3 regions of the Hahella sp. NS-SX17 genome follow, and region 1 is predicted to be linked to each of the others. Evidence: predicted binding sites of a transcription regulator. Region 1 holds the regulator's gene; each other region holds the start of a gene.
The links. Region 1 encodes PhoB, which activates phosphate uptake and scavenging genes when phosphate is short. Its sites were predicted from a motif close to TGTCATANNNNTGTCANA; they were not measured.

Region 1 (4,217 bases):
CTTTAAAGGTGTTGGTGGTTGATGACGCGAGTTTCGTTCGCGATATGGTGAAGCGGGCGATGCGCACCTATTTTCCTCAAGTGACGGTAGAAGAAGCCATCAACGGGAAAAAAGCGCAGATCCTGATGAATAAGACGCACTATGACCTCATCCTGTGCGACTGGGAAATGCCTGAAATGTCGGGGCTGGAATTGCTACAGTGGGCGCGGGGTCAAGATGCCTACAAGAAGACGCCTTTTGTCATGGTTACCAGCCGTGGAGACAGGGGGCATGTCGTGGAAGCGGTGCAGAGCGGCGTTTCCGATTATCTGGGAAAACCCTTCAGTCCTGAAATGCTGGCGCAGAAGGTCAATAAACAGTTGGCCGCCAAGCTTAAACGCGCCGCCGGTGAAAAAACTTCTTCCGCCCGACCGGGCGCTGATTCCGCCTCCGTATTGATGCAGGCGTCCGACAGCGCCAAACAAACCTCAGCGCCAGCCGTGACGCCTGGTCCTTTTGCTGATAGCGCAGCCTTGTTGACTGGGGGAACCTCTTCTCCGAAAAAGTCTGCGCCAGCGGTCTCAGGCAAGAAGGCCCTGGCGCAGATTCGTTTTGCTGAGTTCAACCTGCCCTGCGTGATTAAAGCTATTACCCTGACGGAAGTGAAAGTGATCGCCAAGCGAGGACAACGTTTTCCGATGATTCTTGATCCGGCGGTGGTGGACATAGAGGTCGACGATGGCGAGACCCTTGAGCGGATCAACGGCTATGTGCACATGCTTCAGGCCGTGGAGAAACGGGTGGATACGGACTTTATCAGTATCGTTATCCGTTTTGTGGATGAAGACCCGGATAAGATGGCGTCCTTATCCAAGTTTATCGCTAAATTCTAAGCTTATTTAATCCCTCACTTCTTCGGCTTCCGCTAACGCTTCCGCAGACGCCATGCGGGCGCGTGGGAAGTGGCAGGTAAAAGTGCTTCCTGCGCCGATATGGCTGGTGATTTCCAGTTCCCCATCGTGATTGATCAAGACGTGTTTGACGATAGCAAGGCCCAGGCCGGTGCCCCCCGTGTCTGCGGCCCGTGAAGGGTCGGCCCGGTAAAAGCGCTCCGTCAGCCTGGGGATGTGCAGGGGATCGATGCCAATGCCGCTGTCTCTGACGGCGAAATGCACGCCTTTCTTATCTTCGAACCAGCGCACCCGGATTTCCCCATTGGCGGGGGTATATTTCACTGCATTCATGACGATGTTGGAGAAGGCGCTGTGCAACTGCGTTTCGTTACCGGTCAGTCCGGCGGCGCTTTCCAGGTTTAATTCTATCCGGTGGCCTTTTTCCTGGCTGAGCGCTCGGGCGTCGCTGCAGATGGCGCGCAGCATGCTGTCTATATCCACCAGTGTGGCTTTGAAATTTGAGCCGTCATTTTCTATACGGGACAGAAGCAATAAATCATTAACCAGCGCCTCCATTCGCTGCGCCTGTTGCTGCATTTGGTTCATGGCGCGATTCCAGCGCGGCGGTAAATCGTCAGCATTGTCGATGAGGGTTTCCAAATAACCGGAAATAACCGTTAATGGCGTACGCAGCTCATGAGAAACGTTAGAGACGAAGTCCCGCCGCATTTCTTCCAGGCGATACAGACGGGTGACATCCTGAACCAGCAATAAGCGATCATCTTCACCAAACAAAGTGATGTGAAACTGTAACTTCAGGTTGGGGTTATTCGGGGCGTTGAGGATCAGCGGTTCCTGATACTTTTTGGAGGCGAAATAGCGTTTAAAAATCGGTGTGCGGATCAGGTTATAGATGAGTTGGCCACGATCAGTGGGGTATTTGAACCCGAGCAGCTTTTCTGCGGACTGGTTCCACCAGTCCATTGCGCCTTCGCTGTTAGTCATGACGACGGCGTCTTTGAGTGCGTTGGTGGATTCCTGTATGCGGTCAATCATCGCTTGCAGCCGGTCACGGGAGCGGTAGTGCTGCACCTGTAGACGATGAATGCCGTCAAACAAGTCCCCCCAGAGACCGCGACTCTCGGGTGGGTCTTCCATTTTCGTCTGATACAGCCAGCGATGCATCCGAAACGCCTGTGTGAGTGTCCATCCCAGATACGCGGTAAGACCAAACACCAGCGCCCAGGCTACCGAGCCTATGACAAGTCCGACAACGATGCAGCCCAGCAAACTGTAAACCAGTAGCCGCGCATAATGACGCCAGTGATTGCGCATGCGTTTTGATGAATACTTCTTTTGGAATTATTTATTATTTAAGACAGGTCGCTGCGCTTATGGCGCTCGTGTCGAAAAGCGATACCCCGTCCCACGCACGGTTTGAACCAAATGATGATGGCTGGGCTCCAGCGCTTTGCGTAAGCGTCGAATATGCACGTCCACCGTGCGCTCTTCCACATAGACGTTGCCGCCCCATACCTGGTCCAAAAGCTGTCCGCGAGTATACACCCGTTCTTGATGCGTCATAAAGAACTGCAGGAGCTTGTACTCTGTGGGGCCCATGTTGAGCGCATCGCCTTTGGCGGTGACGCGGTGACATACTGGGTCCAGTCGCAGCCCCTCGACTTCAATGGGCGTTTCCATACCCTGTACGGCGGTGCGTCGCAGCACAGCTTTCAGGCGGGCGACCAGCTCTCTTGGAGAGAATGGCTTGGTGATGTAGTCGTCGGCGCCCACTTCCAAGCCCTGGACTTTGTTGTCCTCTTCGGTTTTAGCGGTGAGCATGATGAGTGGGATTTCCGAGGTGTTTTGGTCACGCTTGAGTCTGCGTGCGAATTCAATGCCGCTGACGCCGGGCAACATCCAGTCCAACAGTATGAGGTCCGGTTTCTGATCAATGATCAACGCATGCGCTTCCCGCGCGTCTCCTGCCTCCAGATAGTCATAGTCGGCCATTTCCAGAGCGACTGCGATCATTTCCCGGATGGCGGGCTCATCGTCCACAATGAGAACTTGTTTGCTTGCCATGCAAAACACCTTTTTGAATACTCGATTGCCGAATTATTACAACGGCGTTTTGTTACAAGTATATGACAGGCGCTTAATAAATGTGATGGAAATGGGGCCGGCCTGTGATGGCCGGACAAAAGGCATGACGTAGCCTAGTCAGGGGCGGAAGATGAATTCCAGCGCCAGACCAAGAAAAACGACGGCGCCGACCCAGTGATTGTTGAGAAAGGCTTTGAAGCAGTGTTGAGATTCGCGGTCGCGAATCAGGTGTTGTTGATACACGAACAAGACGGCGGCGACGATCAGCGAAACCTGATAATAGACGCCCAGTTCATACTGTGCGCCAACCATAAACAGCATGCCCAGGGTCAATACTTGCAGTCCCGCCACGGCGGCGCGGTCGGCTTCACCGAACAGGATCGCCGTGGATTTGACGCCAATCTTGAGGTCGTCTTCCCGGTCCGCCATGCCGTACATGGTGTCATAGGCGACGGTCCAAACCACTGTCGCAGTGTACAAAAGCCACGCCTGTTGCGGCACGGCGTCCAACTCTGCAGCGAATGCCATGGGGATGCCCCAAGCGAAAGCGGCGCCAAGTACGACCTGGGGCAGGTAAGTGTGTCGTTTCATGAAAGGGTACGTAGAAGCCAGCGCCAGTGCGCCAGCGGAAAGATAGATCGTCAGGGCGTTGGTGAAAAGCACCAGAATAAATGAAATGCCGACCAATACGCCGAACAGTGTAAGCGCTTCTTTTTCCGTCACCCTGTCTTGGGCGAATGGACGGCCCTTGGTGCGCTCTACGTGCATGTCTATGCGGCGATCAGCGTAATCGTTGATCACACAGCCGGCTGAACGCATCAACAAAACACCTAATATGAAAATGAACAGGTTCTTGATGGAGGGCGCGCCCTCTGAGGCCAGCCATAGCGCCCACAGGGTAGGCCAAAGCAGCAAATAGGTTCCGATAGGGCGGTTCAGTCGCGTGAGGTCAATGTAGACCGGCAATTTCGCCTTGAACTGCTCCGCCAGGGAAGGAGCTGGACGCCCTTGGGATTTCATAACCAGACAGAATCCTGTTTTAGTGTGTGGATTGATATCGCGTTCAAGCTCAGCCGCCCAGCAATCTGTTTTCCGCCTGTTCAACCTGATCCGCCGAGCCATGCAGAATCAGTGTGTCGCCGGGTTGCAGGATAAACTCGCCAGTGGGGTCGAAGAACTCCTCTTCGCCGCGACGGATGCTGTCGATATTGCAGGCCGCCAGCTTCATTTGCGCCAGTG
Region 2 (4,217 bases), 1.0 Mb from region 1:
ACCCCTATCAGACCGGCGTGTTCCATTTCTGCGTACAGGACCCGGATGTGGAAGGTTTGGCTCAGCGCATCGTCGAACTGGGCGGCAAGCAAAGAATGCCGATCCGGGAATATTTCCCGGGTGAAAAGCCATACAGAATGGTCTACATGGAAGACCCGTTCGGCAACATCGTGGAAATTTATTCGCATTCCTATGAGCTACACTACAGCGCCGGGGCGTATCAGAATCAATCCGCGTAAAGGCTACAGACCAGCTGATAATGGGATTCTATACCGGCTAATAACAGGTTTAGTTAATACATAAGCGACGCGTTGCGCCGTTTGGTGGCGGAGCGCGTGGTCCTCACTGATCGAGATGAAAACAGGGAAGCCAAGGCTTCCCTGTTTATTACCGCTTAAGGAGCGCTGATTATCGCCATTCGCATTCCGCGGCGGGAGTTTCCGTCACGACGGTGGAGTAGTGATAGGCGTAATCGCCGTCAATCGCCTGAGTGCCTTCCTGGCCTGCTTCCGGCCCTATGATGTAAGTCTCCGCCTTTGACAAACCTGCGTCGGCGTAGGCCGCGATATCGGTGGCGGCGTTGCCGTAGGCGCGCACGATATCCAGCTGCACGTCATTCAGCAGATGACGGATATAAGCGGTTTTATAGGCCTGAGTTTGCGGGTTGGCTGGATTTTCCGCGTTGCTGTCCGTGCGCAGGTGCCATTGAAACAGGCCTTTGGTGTTGAACCAGTTGCGGGTGGTTTTCGCCATCCAGTATTGGCGGCCAGTTAAATACACCACCTGATAGCCTTTCTCCACATAGTCCCATACCACCTCCGCCGCGTAGTTGTGCATTTCCGCTGTGTCTGTGCCCAGGTAGTCGCCGATGGCTTCGAAGTCGTTGAGGGTCAGCGTGCCGTCGATGTCAAAGAGCACGGTTTTACGGCCGGGCTGCACCACCGTCAGGTAACCGGATGCTTCCGTATGGTCGCCTTCCACCACCATGCGCACCACATAGTCGCCCTCCGGCTTGTTGATGTTGACGTAAATCTTGCCGTCACTATTGGTGCGATGTTCTCCCAGATATTCCCAAGCGGACATGCCGCTTCCGTAGACATAGACATGAATGTCCTCATCTTCCAGGTCTTTATGGAACAGGGCGGAGTAGTCGAATTTGCCCACCATGGTGGCGGAATCGCCGGCTTTGACGATCTGGTCGTGGACCATATGGAATGGTTTGTTCAGAGAAGCGAGCAGACGGTTACCCCAATGGTGAAACGACTTCTGCGCCGGCTTCTGCAGACCGGGCGCATGCAGCACGCTGTCGTAATCGGGGCAGTATTCAGCGTTGACGGTCAGACTGAGCGAAGCAGCGAGCAGTCCGCCAGCCAGAAAAGAGAGTTTATGCATGATTTTAAAGAGTCCTTTTTTAGTTATTGTTCAATGAGGCGTCCCCATTGCATCCTGGTCAGGGAGCGGAGGGATGTGAACGCGGCCCTAATTTTTCACAGCAATATGAAAAACTGATGAAAGCCGTCGGGAAATTGTGCATGTGGAAGAGGGAGGGGAATATCCCTAATAAAGCCTATTTTTTTGTTGGGGTTTGGCTAATGTTAGGATGAGGCGTTACCAGCTGCTTACCACTTATGATCACAATCGGTTCTATTTCCAGAGAAAAGGCCAGTGAGGATTTTCCTTTTCTCGCGCAACATTACCGCGGGTGACGGAAGGCGATTAAAGCTTTTACCCACCTTGCGCCTGATTACGTCTTCTGGATTTATCCCGATGGGGATTTATTCGACGCTAAAGACTCACACAAGAACAACACGCCGAAGGGCTTCCAACATATTTTGTTGGATGAGCCGGATTACGGCGGCTTTTTAAGGGGGCGAGTCGCCAGCAATTATGGTCCCCAAATCATTGTGGTGTATTGCAGAGAGGAAGCTTTGGCGAGCGATCCGATCAAGATTCGCCAGTTCCTAAACGGTGTGGCGCAGCTTCCCATCCCACTGCAACAGAATACGTTGGTCGTTAGCGATAATGCGGATATTTACAGAACGTTGGCGGATATTCGTCAGCGCGTCGGCGTCGTTGGGTAACGCTAAACCGGCGATCGGTCATACTTTTTATTGTTTCGGCGCATACAACTGCGCCATTTCCTTCGCGATACTCGCCATTTTTTCCCGCAATTCCGGTGGTCCCAGCACTTCCAGTTCAGCGCCGAACCGCAATAGCTCCACGCAGGCCTGACGCAGAGTCCCGACGGGCAGTGTGGCTCTGCGCCAACCCTGAGCGTCCGGGGTTGGATCAGTGATGGTGGCGGCGCGCACATACGGCGAGTTGAGCGCGTCCATCATCCAGACGCCTTTTTCGGTCAGGCGCACTTCGGCGACATAGGTGTGTAACTCTTCCTCCAGACGGAGAGTATTGGCTCGCCAGTATTCCGCCAGGCCGAAATCCGACGGACGTTCAAAGCGGGTTTCCGAGACGGTCAGCTCCAAAATACGGGAGATGCGATAGGTGCGGAGATCGCCATCAACTTGCGCCACCAGATACCAGGAGCCGCTTTTCAATACCACGCCCCATGGCTCGGCGCGTCGCTGCTTCTCGCCTTTCCAGCTCTGGTAGCGCATCTCGATTATGCGCTGTTCCCAGACGGCCCGGGTAATGTCCCTTAAATGATCCGGGTGTTCCGCTTCTGCGAACCAGGCGGGGGCGTCCAGATGAAACCGGGATTGCATGCGCTCAGCGCCGGAGCGCAGTTCCTGAGGCAGGGCCGCCAGCAGCTTTGTCTGGGCGGCGGAGACGGCGGCGCCCAAACCCATATCGTTGGCGGGACCGGCTAAACCGGTCAGGAACAGGGCTTCCGCCTCCTGTGACGATAGTCCGTTGAGACGGGTGCGGTAGCCGTCTAGAAGACGGTATCCGCCCTCGGCGCCACGCTCGCTATAAACCGGGATGCCCAGTGCGCTCAGGGTTTCTATGTCGCGATAAACCGTGCGCAGAGACACGCCGCACTCTTTCGCCAGCGCAGGCGCGGTGGTTTGGCCGTGAGCTTGAAGGGTCATTAGGATGGTCAGGAGACGGCTGGCGCGCATAACAAACCTGCTGCAAATTTTTTATTTTAAACCTGACAAAAATTGACAGGTATGGGGTCGTATTATGCCACTGAGTTTATTTCCCAACCAAAAGGATATGCGTCATGGCTTCTGATTCGAAAATCGTGTTGTTTCACTGCCCCCAGACCCGCTCCACTGGCTCCATGGTTTTGTTGGAGGAACTGGAAGCGGCTTATGAAGTGAAACTGATCAACATCCGCAATGGCGATAATCGCCGAGACGAGTATTTGCAGGTGAACCCCTTGGGCAAAGTCCCTGCGCTGCAGCATGGCGATGCGCTGATCACGGAGCAGGTGGCGATCTTTCTTTATCTTGCTGACTTGTTTCCACAGGCGGGCCTGGCTCCAGCGTTGAATGATCCGTTGCGCGGGCCTTATTTGCGCTGGATGGTGTATTACGCCAGTTGTTTTGAGCCAGCGGTGGTGGATAAGGCCATGCAAAGAGAGCCCGCGCCGCGGGACACAAGTCCCTATGCGGATTATGACCTCATGTTGAACGCTGTCGTCGAGCGCATCGCCAGTGGACCTTACATTCTGGGCGTAAAGTTCTCGGCGGCGGACGTACTGTGGGGGATGGCGTTTCACTGGTGTACTCAGTTTGGCTTGGTTCCGCGCACGGATGTCATCGACGCTTATATCAAACGCGTCACCAGTCGCCGCAGTTTCAGCGAGGTGTTGGCAAAAGACGCGGAGGTAGCGGCGCAACTGCAGGCGCAAGCGGAAACATCGACAGACTGATCTCTCTTCACATTTCTCATCCCATCGCCGCCCTTCTTGGGCGGCTTATGCGTATGGTTTTCCCTGTCCGCCACAGGATAATACAGACTCCTACCGCCCATCTGGGCATTCGCCGCGTAGTCATAGGAGTGAGTTGGCGACATGAAAAAAATCGAATACGGCGCAGGCGTTTTCGCCATTCAAGGGTTTCTAACGACGCCTGAGTGCGACGCCTATATTTCCGACAGTGAAGCAATGGGATACGACGAAGCGGAGATCCAAACCGCGCGTGGATCGCAGATGTACAAAGATATTCGCAATAATGATCGCGTGATTTTTGATGACGCCGTCATGGCGGATAATATCTTCAATCGAATCAAAGCCATGCTGCCGCAGGAGT
Region 3 (4,217 bases), 560 kb from region 1:
GATGTTATTCGCTCTGGTGTTTGCGGTCACCTGGCAGATTCATTTTGAAATCACTGGCGCATTTGACCCCGAAACCATGACCGGGCAGGCGGTGTGGGGATTGATTCCGGCCCTTGCGTTGCTGCTTTTGCGGCGCGCGCTGACCGCCATCTGGCCCTTCGCCCGCTACCCGCGTGAACTGTTGCAATGGCTGCCACGCGCCTTGCTGGCGAGTGTTGGCTTGTGGCTGCTGTGGAGCAATATGGTTGCGCCGGCGGACAAGGGGTTGGCGCTGTTGAATCCGCTTGATCTGGTCAATCTGCTGGCGTTGTGGGTGCTCTGGTCGGAAGTGCGCCGCCATGGCGCGCTGGATGCGCTGCAACAGAGAGTGGCTGCTTATGGCGTAGTGGCGGCGTTTTGCTTCCTGTGGCTCAATGCGGCCCTGTTTCGCGCTTTCCATTTCAGTCTGGCGATACCTTACCGCTTCGATGATATGGTGTCGTCCATTGTGGTGCAGAGCGGCATGAGTCTGCTGTGGAGCATTGCGGGTATGTTGTGCATGCTGGTCGGCGCGCGCAGGTTGCATCGCTCGGTGTGGATGGTCGGCGGCGGCTTGATGGTGGCGGTAGTCGCCAAACTGTTCCTGTTCGATCTTTCCGGTACGGGCACTGTGGCCCGTATCGTGGCCTTTATCAGTGTTGGCGTAGTGTTGCTGCTGGTGGGTTACTTCGCGCCGGTCCCGCCTCGGGAAGGCGCTGAGAAAGCGCCTGAGTCGGAAGCGGAACGTGGCGCGGAGTAAGCGTCAGACCAATGCCTGCTTAAGGAAGGCGATGGTGCGCTCCCAGGCTAATTGAGCGGCTTTCGCGTCATAGCGGGCGGCGTTGGCGTCATTGTGAAAGGCGTGATTGACGCCTTCGTACATGTGCAGTTCGTAGCGCGCGCCAGCGGCGTCCAAGGCTTTACGGTAGTCGGGAATGCCCTGATTAATGCGGTCATCCAACCCCGCATAGTGGAGTTGTAGCGGGATTTTGATCCTGGCTGCGTCAGCGGCGCTTGCCTGCCTGCCGTAAAAGGCCACAGCGGCGCCGAGATCCTGAGAGTGAGCCGCCAACTGGTTAGCCATGGCTCCGCCCCAGCAGAAACCGACGCAGCCCACTTTGCCATTACAGTCCTCGCGCTTTTTGACGAAGGAGACCGCCGCTTCAAAGTCGCGGCGAGCCTTGTCGCCGTCCAACTGCGCAATCATTCCGCGGGCTTTGTCCTGATCGTCCGGCGTGCCTCCGAGAGTGGACAATCCATCCGGAGCAAGGGCGATGAAGCCCGCCAGCGCCGCCCGTCTCGCCACGTCTTCAATGTGAGGATGCAGACCTTTATTCTCATGAATAATCACCACGCCGCGCAGCGATGCGGTTGTGTCTTTGGGTGTGGCGAGATAAGCGCGGATGGCGCTTTCGCCGCCTGGGTATTCAACATATTCGCTGCTGTTGCGCGCGTCGTCTTTGGCGATGGTTTCCGCTCGTGCGTAGTTGTTTTCCAGCAGGGGCAGAAGCGCCATGGCCGCAGTGGTCCCGCCGGCCAGTCTGGTCAGGCGCTCCATGAAGGTTCTGCGACTCATGGTGGAGTGCGTGTATTCGTCGTAAAGCCGGATGAACTTCTGTTCCATGGAAAGCTCCTTTTCTTATTGATCAGCTGTTGAACCGCGACTTGTCGCCGTGCAGGCGCATGCTTGTTCTGGGGTACTGCTTTCCTAACGAAAATCTTTAGCCGTAATCGCGCAGTTCACGAAACTGTCATTTACTTGCAGTAAAAGTGCTGTCGGATCAACGCTGTTAAGGTATAAAAAATGACTGTACAACATCCTCAATATGGTTGGGAAATAAAAGACTCTGATGACATTCCCTCCAGTCCTGAGCAGGGCCGGAGCTTCTTTGACATCCTGCAGGCGCGGACTTCCCGTCGCAGCGTACTGCGCGGTTTCGCCGCGGGCGCGGCGGCTTCAGGCGTTTCTCTGACTGGTTGCAGCGCCATCATGGCCGGCTCGGACAAGGGTGAGCTGACTTTCACGGAGCTGCCTCACGGCCAGGATGAAACATTCCACGTGGCGCCCGGTTATGAGCACGACATCCTGATCCGCTGGGGCGATAAAGTGTTAGCGGATGCGCCGGCGTTTGATCCTCGTAACCAGAGCGCGCTAGCGCAATCCAAACAGTTTGGTTACAACAACGACTTCGTTGGTTTCCTGTCATTGCCGTTGGGCTCCGACAATTCGGATCACGGCCTGCTGGCTGTGAACCACGAATACACTATCTCTGAGCTAATGTTCCCCGGTTCGCCGAAGACTGACCAGATGAGCAAGGCGCAGGCGGATATCGACATGATGGCGCATGGCCTCAGCATCATCGAAATCAAGAAAACCGACGGCAAGTGGGCGGTGGTTCAAGGCTCAAAATACAACCGTCGCATTACTCCGGTAACGGAAATGCGTATGACAGGTCCCGCCGCCGGCAGCGACCGTTTGCGCACCGCAATTTCTCAGGATGGCGTGAGAACCCTGGGCACCTACGGCAACTGTGCTGGCGGCGTGACGCCCTGGGGCACGGTATTGACCGCTGAAGAAAACGTGCAGAATTATTTCAAAGGCGATCCCAGCACAACCAAAGAAGCGGAAAACTATAAGCGATTCGGCTTGTCCGGCGAACATGAGTACGCCTGGGCTAACTTTTATGATCGCTGGAATCTGGCGAAAAGCCCCAACGAGCCGCTGCATGTGGGCTGGGTGGTGGAGATCGATCCGTTCGATCCTGACTCCAAGCCGCAAAAGCGCACCGCTTTGGGCCGTTGCAAACATGAAGGCTGCAATGTCTTTGTGAACAAGGACAATCGAGTGGTGGCCTACACCGGCGACGATCAACGCTTCGAGTATGTCTACAAGTTCGTGAGCAAGAACAAATACGATCCCGGCAATCGCGCCGCTAACATGCGCCTGCTGGAGGAAGGAACTTTATATGTGGCGGAATTCACGGACGGCGGTCTGGTGACCTGGCGTCCGCTGGTATTCGGCCAGGGTCCTCTGACCGCGGCCAACGGATTCCGTAATCAGGGCGATGTCATGATTGACGTGCGTAAGGCGGCGGATCTGCTCGGCGCCACCCGCATGGATCGCCCCGAAGATGTGGAGGTGAACCCGCAAACCGGTTCAGTGTTTGTGATGCTGACTAACAATAGCAAGCGTAAGGAAGACGACACCAACGCCGCCAATCCGCGCGCCAAGAACCAGTCCGGCCATATCATCGAAATGACGCCGCCGGATGGCGACCATACTGCCGATCGCTTTATGTGGGATATGTTCATTGTCGCCGGCAATCCGCAGACGGAAGGCGCTAAATATCACCCGGATATTTCCGCCAACGGCTGGTTCGCCGACCCGGACAACTGCGCTTTCGACAATCACGGCAACCTTTGGATCGCCACTGACGGCGCCTACAAAGACGGCGTCGCTGACGGCGTATGGGCCTGTGCGGTGTCCGGCGAAGCGCGTGCGCTGACCAAACACTTCCTGCGTACGCCCTTACAGGCGGAGCTGTGCGGACCCTTCTTCACCCCGGACAATCAGTCTTTCTTCTGTTCGGTGCAACACCCCGGGGAAGAAGGTACTTACGATCAGCCTACCACCCGTTGGCCTGACTTCCGCAACGATCTGCCGCCGCGTCCTTCCGTGGTGGCGATCAATAAGTCCGGCGGCGGCCGCATCGGTAGTTGACGCTTCGATTGCATAATCTGAGGGTAACGAAAAAACCGGGGTTGGAAACAACACCGGTTTTTTTATGGATGAGTATTTATTGAGCGTTTTCGCCAATGGTTTGGAAGAATACGCCATTCTCTGACGTTGGCGAACTTAATAGTATGAATCTGCGTTCACACTTTAGACGACAGCGATGAAACTCGACAGCTATCTCACCAAACAAGAACAACAAGAACTAAGACAGGGCTCCAATTTTCGGGGCATGATGGGCTTCGTGACTACTTGGGGGCTGATCGTCGGTGTGAGCGCGCTTTTTGCTCTCTATACTAATGTTTTCACTCTGATTCTGGCGCTTGTCGTGCTCGCCAACCGGCAATTGGCGCTGGGCATTCTGCTGCATGATTGTTCGCACCGATCCTGGTTTCGCAGCCAGTGGCTGAATGATCAGTTGGGCCATTGGCTGGCTGGCGTTCCGGTGCTGGTTCCGTTGCCTTTC

Region 2: a site for PhoB is predicted at 1,497-1,514, ahead of AC2IBB_RS00240 (lipin/Ned1/Smp2 family protein). Genes of this name have one in related genera too.
Region 3: a site for PhoB is predicted at 1,768-1,785, ahead of AC2IBB_RS02415 (PhoX family protein). Genes of this name have one in related genera too.

Annotation. Positions count from the first base shown of each region.
Region 1 is NZ_CM170632.1:1,089,027-1,093,243, forward strand. It holds gene AC2IBB_RS04980 (response regulator) at 1-872, shown strand, start outside; gene phoR (phosphate regulon sensor histidine kinase PhoR) at 879-2,207, opposite strand; gene phoB (phosphate regulon transcriptional regulator PhoB) at 2,265-2,957, opposite strand; gene ubiA (4-hydroxybenzoate octaprenyltransferase) at 3,096-3,998, opposite strand; gene AC2IBB_RS05000 (monovalent cation:proton antiporter family protein) at 4,048-4,217, opposite strand, start outside.
Region 2 is NZ_CM170632.1:51,949-56,165, reverse strand. It holds gene AC2IBB_RS00245 (lactoylglutathione lyase family protein) at 1-239, shown strand, start outside; gene AC2IBB_RS00240 (lipin/Ned1/Smp2 family protein) at 409-1,392, opposite strand; gene AC2IBB_RS00235 (hypothetical protein) at 1,833-2,081, shown strand; gene AC2IBB_RS00230 (helix-turn-helix transcriptional regulator) at 2,109-3,080, opposite strand; gene AC2IBB_RS00225 (glutathione S-transferase family protein) at 3,185-3,838, shown strand; gene AC2IBB_RS00220 (prolyl hydroxylase family protein) at 3,980-4,217, shown strand, end outside.
Region 3 is NZ_CM170632.1:527,046-531,262, forward strand. It holds gene AC2IBB_RS02405 (DUF2339 domain-containing protein) at 1-778, shown strand, start outside; gene AC2IBB_RS02410 (dienelactone hydrolase family protein) at 782-1,642, opposite strand; gene AC2IBB_RS02415 (PhoX family protein) at 1,823-3,739, shown strand; gene AC2IBB_RS02420 (fatty acid desaturase family protein) at 3,915-4,217, shown strand, end outside.